Phytoactinopolyspora mesophila: one gene and its partner. The protein of the gene in region 2 interacts with the protein of the main gene of each other region in a pairwise test. Links are inferred from orthologs where the notes say so. Each region holds a gene or a part of one and is shown on either strand. Other genes may lie near its edges.

Evidence for each region. Proteins that work in one complex are often made in the same cells at the same time.
Region 1: the proteins of F7O44_RS29610 (region 2) and F7O44_RS18740 interact in binary tests that used the Escherichia coli proteins (3 or more experiments, as listed by UniProt). The link is inferred for Phytoactinopolyspora mesophila from one-to-one orthologs.

Annotation. Positions count from the first base shown.
Region 1 is NZ_WLZY01000006.1:354,002-359,861, reverse strand. What follows is about bases 1,246-4,162. They hold F7O44_RS18740 (cysteine desulfurase family protein), read right to left. Parts: upstream 3,341-4,162; coding sequence 2,150-3,340; downstream 1,246-2,149. Other genes in these bases: F7O44_RS18735 (phosphodiester glycosidase family protein), read right to left, coding at 3,425-4,162; mnmA (tRNA 2-thiouridine(34) synthase MnmA), read right to left, coding at 1,246-2,139. In the rest of the region: F7O44_RS18750 (sensor histidine kinase), read right to left, coding at 1-950; more of mnmA, read right to left, coding at 1,048-1,245; more of F7O44_RS18735, read right to left, coding at 4,163-4,678; F7O44_RS18730 (nucleoside hydrolase), read right to left, coding at 4,805-5,749; F7O44_RS18725 (glutamine amidotransferase), read right to left, coding at 5,752-5,860. UniProt on the Escherichia coli protein: Master enzyme that delivers sulfur to a number of partners involved in Fe-S cluster assembly, tRNA modification or cofactor biosynthesis. Catalyzes the removal of elemental sulfur from cysteine to produce alanine.
Region 2 is NZ_WLZY01000002.1:719,469-725,099, forward strand. What follows is about bases 1-2,688. They hold F7O44_RS29610 (sulfurtransferase TusA family protein), read right to left. Parts: upstream 1,616-2,688; coding sequence 1,385-1,615; downstream 1-1,384. Other genes in these bases: F7O44_RS09395 (glycerate kinase family protein), read left to right, coding at 1-736; erpA (iron-sulfur cluster insertion protein ErpA), read left to right, coding at 882-1,229; F7O44_RS09405 (cysteine desulfurase family protein), read right to left, coding at 1,628-2,688. Also shown: more of F7O44_RS09405, read right to left, coding at 2,689-2,767; ctaC (aa3-type cytochrome oxidase subunit II), read left to right, coding at 2,947-3,762; ctaD (aa3-type cytochrome oxidase subunit I), read left to right, coding at 3,759-5,564; F7O44_RS09420 (aa3-type cytochrome oxidase subunit IV), read left to right, coding at 5,561-5,631. UniProt on the Escherichia coli protein: Sulfur carrier protein involved in sulfur trafficking in the cell. Part of a sulfur-relay system required for 2-thiolation during synthesis of 2-thiouridine of the modified wobble base 5-methylaminomethyl-2-thiouridine (mnm(5)s(2)U) in tRNA.

The sequences.
Region 1 (5,860 bases), on a different replicon or contig from region 2:
ATCACGTTGGTGACGGACTCCTGGAGGATGCGATAGGCGGCGGAATCGACGGCACTGGGCAACGGCACCGGCGGCGAGGTCATCTCGAGCTTGAGATCGAGGCCGCTCTCCCGGGCCATGGCGGTGAGCGCCTCGACCTGGTCCAGTCCAGGTTTCGGCGCCCGGGCGTCGTCGGCGTCACACAACACTCCGAGCACCGCTCGCATCTCTTGCAGCGCCTGGGCGCTGGTCTGTTCGATGGTCAAGAGAGTCTCGCGAACTCGCTCAGGCCGTTTGTCCAACACGTGCGCCGTGACTCCGGCCTGCACGTTGATGATCGCGATGGCGTGAGCAACGGTGTCGTGGACCTCCCGGGCGATCCGGATCCGCTCCGCGTTCACCCGGCGCACCGCCTCCTCTTCCCGGCCACGCTCCGCGCGTTCGGCTCGGTCCACGGCCTCAGCCGCGATGACCCTCCGCGACCGGATCGATTCTCCCAGCGCGGCCGCCATGATCGACGCCCCGATCCGGAAGAACACCCACCCTATTGCCGCTTCAGGTTCGATGTCGGCCGCCGCGACCAGCCATCCGGTAGCCAGCACGGCAATGCCGCCCGCTGCGATCCGCAGTGAGCGGCGGCCGTCGCCATAGGCGGTCAGCGTGTAGATGGCGATGAACAGACTGAGCCATCCGGGCCCGTCGGGGAAGCCGATGGCGAAGTACGTAAGGCTGATGGAGGCGGTGACCACAAACACGACTGCCGGCCACCGACGGCGCGCCGCCAGGACGGCGCCGCTGAGGACCAGCAGCACCAGCCCCAGGTGACCGAAGTCAGCCAGCGGCCTGGACACCACCTCGGATGTCCCCGAGACCCGATAGGTGCCCTGGACTTGCATCACCGTGACGAACACCGCGAGCAACACATCCTGCACCGGCGCCGGCACCCGCGGGAATGCCACAGAGCGGATCATCTGGCGATCCTAGCCGCAGCGTAGGCCCGGCCGGCTCGGCTGTGGTGCGTATTCACCTACGACGCCAAGCGCGGTCGAGGAACGACGACCCGAGCCGTCAGGCGGGTGACGCCGCCCGCGCCGACGTCCGATCGATCGTGGCCGAGCCGATGACCCGGTCACCGTCATAGAGGACGATGGCCTGTCCCGGGGCCACACCTTCTTGCGGCACGCTGAAACGAACCGTGAGTATTTCGTCGGACACATCAGCTCGCGCCGGAACCGCCTCGCCGTGAGCACGGAACTGAGCGGCACATTCGACGACACCGTCCGGAGCCGGCCCGCACCACCGTGGCGATACGCCTACCAGCTCATCCACCGCCAGCTCCTCGCGTGCTCCCACCGTGACCGTGCGGTCCACCGGCGAGATGTCCAGCACATAGCGCGGCCGCCCGTCCGGCGCCGGAGTGCCGATACGCAGACCTTTGCGCTGGCCGATGGTGAAGCCGTAGGTTCCGTCGTGGCTGCCGACCACCTCTCCCGACGTGTCGACCACCTCGCCCGGAGCTTCACCGAGCTGCCCCCGGAGGAACCCGGCGGTATCGCCGTCGGCGATGAAGCAGATGTCGTGACTGTCCGGTTTCCTCGCTACCGCGAGACCACGCCGCTCGGCCTCGACCCGGACGTCGGTCTTCTCGGTGTCGCCCAGCGGGAACATGGCATGGGCCAGCTGTGCGGCCGTCAGGACTCCCAGCACGTATGACTGGTCTTTCTCCGGATCGACGGCGCGATGTAGCTCGCGTCCGTCCGGGCCGTCGACAACGCGGGCGTAGTGGCCGGTACACACGGCGTCGAACCCCAGCGCCAACGCCCGGTCCAAGACCGCGGCGAACTTGATCTTCTCATTGCAGCGCAGGCATGGGTTGGGGGTGCGGCCGGCGGCGTACTCGGCGACGAAGTCGTCGACCACATCGGCCCGGAACCGCTCGGCGAGGTCCCAGACGTAGAACGGAATGTTCAACACGTCTGCCGCCCGGCGTGCGTCGCGGGAGTCCTCCAGCGTGCAGCAACCCCGGGCGCCGGTGCGGAACGACTTCGGATTGGACGACAGCGCAAGATGAACGCCCGTCACGTCATGTCCGGCATCAACCATACGCGCCGCCGCCACGGCGGAATCCACGCCGCCGGACATCGCCGCCAAGACTCGCATCGTTACCTCATCATCGCTTGCTGGTACCTGACAATCCAGCCTTCCGGGCCCGCGACACGGCGGGGCCGATCGACTCGATCAGGGCCTCGACGTCGGCCCGGGTGGACGTGTGCCCCAGAGAGAAACGCAATGAATCTCGCGCGACTTCCGGATCGACGCCCATCGCCAAGAGTACGTGCGACGGCTGCTGCACGCCTGCCGTACATGCGCTGCCCGTCGAACAGTGGATCCCCGCGGCGTCGAGTAACAGCAGCAGCGAGTCGCCATCACAACCGGGGAATGAGAAGTGCGCAATGCTGGGCAGCGACCGGTCCGGGACGCCGTTTCGGACCGCGTCCGGTACGGCCGACAGCACACCCTGGGCCAGCAGGTCACGCAACTGACCCAGGTGTTCAGCTCGCGCCGCGATGTTCCCGGCGGCAGCGTCCACCGCGGTGGCCAGGCCGGCAAATGAGGGCGCGTCCAGCGTGCCGGAGCGGACGTCGCGTTCCTGGCCGCCGCCATGCTGTACGGGTGTCAACTCGATCTCGCGGCGCACCAGAAGCGCGCCGACACCGATCGGCCCGCCGATCTTGTGCCCACTGATGGTCAGCGTGTCCAGCCCGCTGGCCGAGAAGTCGACCGGCAGGTGCCCGACAACCTGGACGGCATCGGAATGCACGGGGATGCCGTACTCGGCTGCGATGGGGACGATCTGGTCGATCGGTTGCACAGTGCCGATCTCGTTGTTGGCCCACATCACCGTGATCAGGGCTACCGACTCGGGCTCGCGGGCGACCGCTTCTCGCAGCGCCGCCACCTCGAGCGCGCCGTGAGCATCGACCGGCAGCCATTCGACCTCGGCCCCCTGGGCCTCCCCCAGCCACTGCACGGCATCCATCACGGCGTGATGTTCGACCGCCGAGGCGAGGATGCGTACCCGGCGCGGATCGGCCGCCCGCCTGGACCAGTACAGCCCCTTGACGGCGAGGTTGTCCGCCTCCGTGCCCCCGGAGGTGAACACAACCTCGCTCGGCCGCGCGCCCAGCGCACCGGCCACGGTCTCGCGGGATTCCTCGACTATCTTGCGAGCCTGACGCCCAGCAGCGTGCAACGACGATGGGTTGCCGACGGTAGCCATCACCTCCGCGACGACCTCGATGACCTCGGGAAGGATGGGGCTCGTCGCTGCATGGTCGAGATAAACCTGTCGCTCCGACATATCGCAACCAGTCTACGTGCGCTCCCGCACACCCCGGTGATCATTGGCTTTTCACCCCCGAATCCGGGGGTGAAAAGCCAATGATCAGCGGGCGAAGATGCCGATTCCGTTCGGTACCGGCGTCTGCTGCCCGCCCGACGGCGAGTTGATCACGCTGACCGAACTGCTGCCCCGCTCTCGCGCCACCATGGTGGTGGAGCCACCGCCGTCGAGGTTCACCGCGGAATCGGCTCCGAGATCGCTCATCAGCACGGCCAGGTCGTGAATCGAGATCCCGGCACTGTGATCCTGCCGTCCGTCGATGGTGACCAAATAGATCGTGGAGCCGTCCGCCGCTGCGCCCGCCGCCGTCCGGGGCTCACGCACACCGGTTTGCAGACCGGCGAGGGGTTGTCCTTCGCGGAGGATGGGGGTGCCCCCGATGGCGAAGTCGAAGCTCGCCTCGACGTTCGGCACGAGTCCGTACTCGATCTCGACGGGGTCGCCCGGCGCCAGGTGTTCGAGGCTTCCGGCGCCTGCCTCACGCCCCACCAGGACGAAGCTGTTCTCGGCGATCGCGCCGGCCCGAGGCTCATCGTGCACCTCGGTGACGACATTGTCCGTGACCACGACCTCGATGGTCTCTTCACTGCACGGAGCGTTCCGGACGGTGTCCGTGCCACACGTCGCCCGCCGGCGATCGGCCACACCCCAAACCGGCGTGAAGACTCCGACGCCGCCTACCTTGATCGCGTACTGGTTGAGCGCGTCGAGCTCCCGAACGCCGGCAGGGGTGGTCAGCTTCCCTTCCAAGGAGAGTTCAGCGACCTGCCCACCATGTTCGCTGACACCGAAGACGGTTTTCACATGTGTGGTCTCGGGGGCGAGCGGCGGGCCCCATCGCTGACCCAGCGGAACCGCACCGGTGAGGTCCTGCCCGGCGGCCATTGCCGCTCCGACCGGAGCGTTGCTGCCGTCGGTCTCCGAGGTGCCGCCCACGTCGAAGAAGTCGCCGTTCACCCCGGCCACCGCGCCCTGATTCCCGGCCAGCGTCGTCAACGGCTGGCGGGCGGAGACGACACCTGGATACAGCAGATCGAGGGTGACATTGGGGTTCTTGAGGTTCACCTTCAGCAGGTTTCCCTCGACCCGGTCTCCCGCCGCGTCGAACATCTCGAAGCGCTGGTGTTGTACGCCGGGCGCTATCGGGCGCGTCTCCTGGAACTCCGGTCCGCTGTGACCCACGGCCGGGTCCGCGGCCTGGGCGCCGGTCGCGGCGAGGCCCGCCACGAGCAACGCACCGGCCGACACCGCCACCGCCGCACGCACGTTGCGCCGCAGCCCTCGAGGAATCGTCATTCGCACTCACTCCAACCAGTCATGAACGTCTCTTGCGCACCTGGAACTCAAGCGAGCGCCGGAGGACGTCGTGGGCGGGCAGTTGATCAACGTGCCCTGGAGTGTACCGGTCTAGGCCAAAGTGGTCTAGGCCAAATTTGCGGGATAGTCGGCGACCGCGTCGATCATCAGGTCCCAGAACCGCGGCTGATCGAGTTCGACAGCCACCCGCGCGTTGTCCGGACGTCCGGACAGATGGTGCAGGTCGGTCACGGTGGCACCAGCGGTGTACTCACCGCGTGTCTCGATCCGCACCGGGGCGTCCACACACCGCACCAGTGATGGGTCGATCACTCGGGCCACCGCGACCGGGTCGTGCAACGGGGGTGCCGGCATGCCCCACAACTCCCGGTAGGTCGACCCGAAAAAGGTCATCATCTGCACGCAGGTGTCGGCCAACGGCGTGCCGATCTCCCGCAGCCGGGCCACCACATCGCCGGTGACCAGGGCCTGGTGAGTGACATTGAGGCCCACCATGGTGATATCCAGACCAGACTCGAAGACCTCGGCCGCGGCCTCCGGGTCGACGTAGATATTCGCCTCCGCGTACGGGGTGACGTTGCCGCGCCCGGTGGAGCCGCCCATGAGCACGATCTCGTGAATCCGGCCCCGCACGTCCGGGTGCTCGCGCAACAGCAGCGCGATATTGGTCAACGGGCCGGTGGGGATCAGAGTGACCGGCTCGGGATGGGCACGCAGGGTGTCGTAGATGAGCTCAACCGCGTGCCGGTCATCGAGGTCCACCTCGGGCTTGCCGAACTGCGGACCGTCGAGGCCGGACGCCCCGTGCACGTCGTCAGCGATACGCAGCGACCGGGCCAGAGGACCATCAGCGCCGGCAGCGATCGGAACGTCGTCGATGCCAGCGATGGTGCAAACGCGCCGGGCGTTGAGTGCGCACTTGTCGAGCGTCTGGTTGCCGGCGACCACAGTGAGAGCCAGCAGGTCGACGCGCGGGTCGGCCCGCGCCAGGAGAATCGCCATAGCGTCGTCGTGGCCAGGATCGACGTCAAGGATCACCGGTGTCGGCATGCTCACTCCCCTTTGGCCAGCCAGGTCACAGCCTGCCCGAAGAGTGATCGATAACCGTGCCAGCCGAGGAATTCTTCCGGGCACCAGTGCGGCGCGATGTCAGATGCCCAT
Region 2 (5,631 bases):
GGCGCGGCGTGTCGTCATCGGCCTCGGCGGCTCGGGCACCAACGACGCCGGGGCGGGCATGCTGGCCGCGCTTGGCGCGTCGTCGGAACCGGTCAAGGCGATGACGTCCGGCCCGGAGGGTTTGGCTCACGTGGCGTCGGTCGACGTCGAGCCCGCACGGGAGAGACTGGCGGGCGTCGAGCTGGTCGCGGCTTCGGACGTGGACAACCCGCTGCTCGGGCTGCGGGGGGCGACCAACGTGTTCGGAGAACAGAAAGGCTTCGTCGGCGACGACGCCAAACTGGCCGCCGACGCCGCACTGACCACGTTCGCCGAAGCAGCCGGGCGCAAAGTCGCTGACGCCAAGGGGGCGGGCGCGGCTGGAGGGCTGGGATACGGGATCCTGCTGGTCGGCGGGCGTCGGGAACCCGGCTTCGCCACGGTGGCGGCAGCGGTGGGCCTTCCGGACTTGGTAGCCACATCCGACGTGGTGGTGACCGGTGAGGGCAAATTGGACTGGCAATCGATGAACGGCAAGGTTCCGGTCGGAGTAGCCGGATTGGCCGGCTCGGCGTTGCGTCCGTGCATCGCGATGGCCGGAGCCGTCCAGGTTGGCAACCGTGAACTGCGCGCCAACGGGATCGAGGCGGCGTACTCGCTGGTCGACATCGTGGGCACGGAGGAGTCGTTCGCGCATCCGGCCCGTAGCCTGGCGGCCGTGGCCGAGCGGGTGGCGAAGACCTGGAGCCGGCGCTGAGCGGTGCTGTGCGGCGTTGTGACTCGCGACATGGCGGCCGAGACGCCCATCTTGCGTAAACTGGCAGCTACGGCTTGGAATGAGATCCCGGTCGCGCACGTTAGACCTACAGACGCAGTCCACATATTTCGTCAGGAGAACAACGATGACGGTTCAGGAACAGACCGCCAGCGACGTCGTGCTCACAGAGGACGCGGCCTCCAAGGTCAAAGCTCTCCTCGAGCAAGAAGGGCGGGACGACCTCCAACTGCGTATCGCTGTGCAGCCGGGCGGCTGCTCTGGTCTGCGCTACCAGCTGTTCTTCGATGAGCGCTCGCTTGACGGCGACATCGTTCAGGACTTCAGCGGGGTCAACCTCGTGGTGGACCGGATGAGCGCTCCGTACCTGATGGGTGCCACGGTCGACTTCGTCGACACGATCGAGAAGCAGGGCTTCACCATCGACAACCCCAGTGCCACGGCCTCGTGCGCCTGTGGCGACTCGTTCCACTAGCACTGCCTGAGTCAGCCCGCCGGCACGGCCCTGCGCCCACCTAAATGATCATGTTTGGTGGGTTTCCTCGTGCAACACCATGCCTGCAGGCTTGTTGACGCTCGAAAGAACCCACCAAACATGATCATTTAGGTGGGGGTGCGGTGGCGAAGCCGTTAGTGGGTGCGCCGGACCAGGTACGAGGGCGAAGATTCCTCGGGTTCGCCTGGCCCGGCGTATTCGTGACGGCGCATCCGGCACCACGCCGGCACATCCGTGGCCGCGGCGGGATCGTCGGCGATGACCCGAATCAGCCCGTCAACGGGGACGTCACTGATCCGCTTGGCCAGCTCGATGATGGGTAACGGGCATCTCATACCCCGGCAGTCGAGCACCAGATCACTCATCTACCCCTCCAGTCACACGCCGGCTTCAGTGCGGAGCCGAGCCACTACGCCGGGCACAACGCTGAGGAACCGGTCGACGTCCTCGGCGGTGCTGTCCCGCGTCAGTGAGACGCGAACGTTGCCGTGCGTCAGAACCCCCATCGCTTCGAGAACGTGGCTGGGCCGCAGCGTGCTCGCCGTGCACGACGAGCCGCTCGACACCGCGAAACCCTCCCTGTCCAGCTCGGTGACCAATGCCTCACCGTTCGCGTATAAGCAGGAGAAGGTCACCAGGTGGGGGAGACGCTCGACCGGATGCCCGACCACTTCCACGTCCGGGACACGGGCCGGGATCTCCCGGCGGATCCGCTCGACGAGGTCCCGGTGCCGGGCGGCCAGCTGTTCGGCCTCTTCGGCTCTGGCCCGTAGCGCCGCCGCGGCGGCCAGCACGGCGGGTATGTTCTCGAAGCCGGGAACCCGGCCGTTCTCGCGCTCGTCCTCGGGCAACGCTGAGCGCCAGCGGCTATCGCGCCGGACGGCCAGGACGCCGACGCCTGGCGGGCCGCCCCATTTGTGGGCACTGGCAGCTAGTACCGACCAGCCGCCTGGAGTTGGCGTCCTTCCGACACTCTGGGCGGCATCGACGAACAGCGGCACACCGTGCTCACGGCAGGCCTCGGCGACCTCGGCTACCGGTTGCACGGTGCCGACCTCGTGGTTGGCGGACTGCAGGCACGCCAGCGCCGTGTCTGGGCGTAGTGCCGCTGCGAACTCGGCGGGGTCGACCCGGCCGTGCTGGTCCACGCTCACACGACTGGTGGCGGTGTGCAGAACGGAAGAGTGCTCGACCGCCGAGGCGACCACCTCGTGCCCCACTCTGCGTCGAGCGTGCATCGTGCCCAGCATGCCGAGATGGACCGCCTGCGTGCCGCTGGAGGTGAAGGAGACCTCATCGGGGCGGGCTCCCACGACGGACGCCACGATTTCGCGAGCATTGTCAAGCAGCAGCTTCGCACGTCGCGCGGAGCCGTAGAGCCGCGCCGGATCGAACCAGCCTTGGTCGAGAGCATCCATCCACACCTCGCGCGCAGCGGGATGCAGTGGTTCGGTCGAAGCGGCGTCGAAGTAACCTGAAACACTGGCCGCCGGCTCGTCGTCACGCGGAGTACCCACGACACGTACGGTAACCGTAGACCTCCTCGGAGATCGCCAGCGCGTAACCGCTAAGGTGGGCGACGACAACAGAAGCTTGCCTTGGGCGTTCCATGCCGGTTGCCGGATGGGCGCTCGTATCAAGGTGAGTGCCATGCATGGAAGGGCGCCTCGTGGGTCACGATGAAAGAGTTCGCCCGGTGCGTCGCAGGGTCAAGGCTGCGGCCGCCGCGGTTGCCTCGGTATTGGCACTGAGTGGCTGTGCCGCGGACGCTTCCGGTCAGTGGCAGCGCATGGGGCTGCCCGAGGGCGCCACTGAGGAAGCGCCGCTGATCGGGGACCTCTGGGTTGGGTCCTGGGTCGCCGCGCTGGTGATAGGTGTGCTGGTGTGGGGGCTGATCCTCTGGGCCGCGATCGCGTATCGCAAGCGCAACGACGAGATGCCCGCCCAGACGCGATTCAACATCCCGATCGAGTTCTTGTACACGGTGACGCCGTTGATCGTCATCGGTGTGCTCTTCTACTTCACCATGCAGCACCAGGACGAGATCCTCGCCGAACCCGAGTCTCCGGACTTGACGGTGGAGGTCATCGGGCAGCAGTGGTCCTGGACGTTCAACTACGTCGACGAAGATGTCTACGACATCGGGACCACCACGGAGATCCCCACTCTCTACTTGCCGGTCGATGAGACGGTCCGCTTCGAGCTGAACTCGCCGGATGTCATCCACTCATTCTGGGTGCCGCAGTTCTACATGAAGATGGACGTCGTTCCAGGGCGCACCAACAGCTTCCACGTCACACCGAACCAATTGGGCACCTTCGCGGGTAAGTGCGCTGAGTTCTGTGGCGCGTACCACTCGCGGATGCTGTTCAACGTCGAGGTCGTCCCGGCCGAGGAGTATGCCGCTCAGATGGATAACCTGCGCGAGGCCGGTCAGACCGGACAGATAGATGCGCCGCTGCGAGGCGCGTACTCGGAGAGGCCGCTCAACGAGGCCGGGAGTGAAGAGTGACCACATACGTCGAGCCCACTACCGAGGGCGCGCCTCAGCCGCGGCAGTCGGCGCACCGCAAGGGCAACGTCGTCGTCCGGTGGCTTACGTCCACCGACCACAAGGTGATCGGGTACATGTACCTGATGGCGTCGTTCGGGTTCTTCCTGATCGGCGGCGTGCTCGCCCTGCTGATGCGCTTGGAGCTGTTCTCGCCCGGCACGCAGGTGATGAGTGACAGCTTCTTCAACCAGCTGTTCACCATGCACGGCACCATCATGCTGCTGCTGTTCGCCACCCCTTTGTTCATCGGCTTCGGCAACATCATGGTGCCGCTGCAGATCGGCGCACCGGATGTCGCCTTTCCCCGACTGAATATGTTCAGCTTCTATCTGTTCGTGTTCGGCGGGCTGATCGTGGTGGCCGGCTTCCTGACGCCGGGTGGTGCAGCCGACTTCGGCTGGTTCGCCTACACCCCGCTGTCCAACTCGCTTTACAGTCCGTCCGCGGGTGGCGACCTCTGGGTAGCGGGTCTGGCGATGAGCGGTTTCGGCACCATCTTTGGTGGCGTCAACTTCATCACCACCATCGTGTGTATGCGCGCGCCCGGCATGACGATGTTCCGGATGCCGATCTTCACCTGGAATATCCTGGTGACCAGCATCCTTGTGATCATCGCCTTCCCGCTGCTGGCGGCCGCGCTGTTCGCCCTGTTCGCCGACCGTAACTTCGGCGCGAACATCTTCGACCCATCGGCCGGTGGTGCGATCCTCTGGCAGCACCTCTTCTGGTTCTTCGGTCATCCAGAGGTCTATATCATCGCGCTGCCGTTCTTCGGCATCATCACCGAGATCATCCCGGTGTTCAGCCGAAAACCGATCTTCGGTTACAAGGGACTGGTGCTGGCCACACTGTCGATCGCGGCGCTGTCCGTCACTGTGTGGGCTCACCACATGTACGTGACAGGTGCGGTGAACTTGCCCTTCTTCGCCGCTATGACCATGTTGATCGCGGTGCCCACCGGTCTGAAGTTCTTCGCGTGGATCGGCACTATGTGGCGAGGCTCGGTGACCTTCGAAACGCCGATGCTCTTCTCACTCGGCTTCCTGGTGACCTTCCTGCTCGGTGGCCTGACCGGCGTCATTCTGGCCTCACCGCCCCTCGACTTCCATGTGTCCGACTCGTACTTCGTCGTGGCGCACTTCCACTATGTGGTCTTCGGCACGGTCGTGTTCGCGATGTTCGCCGGCTTCTACTTCTGGTGGCCGAAATGGACCGGCCGTATGCTCGACGAGCGTCTGGGCAAGATCCATTTCTGGACGCTGTTCATCGGTTTCCACACCACGTTCCTGGTGCAGCACTGGCTGGGTGTGGACGGCATGCCCCGGCGCTACGCCGACTATCTACCCGAAGACGGCTTCACGGGACTCAACCAGATATCGACTGTGGGGGCGTTCTTGCTCGGAGTCTCCACGCTGCCGTTCCTCTGGAACGTGTGGAAGTCTCGCTTGTCACCCAAGGTGGCCGTCGACGACCCCTGGGGCTGGGGGCAGTCTCTCGAGTGGGCGACCTCGTCGCCACCGCCGAGGCACAACTTCACTTCGCTACCGCGAATCCGCAGTGAGCGTCCAGCCTTCGACTTGAAGTACCCCGAAGCCGCCTCTGAGTCGCAGCTGAAACCGGCGTCCAGTGGGGTGATGACCGAGGTATTCGGTCCGCCTGACGTTCAGTTGGCCGGTGAGATGGGCACTCCGGACGAGCCGGTCCAATCGCCCGAGGATGATCAGCGCGACGAGAACGAAAAGCGGGAGGGCGAGCAGTGAAAATCGAGGCGCTGATCTTCGTTATTGTCGCCATCTTCCTGGCGGTCGTCACACCGATCTATTGGCT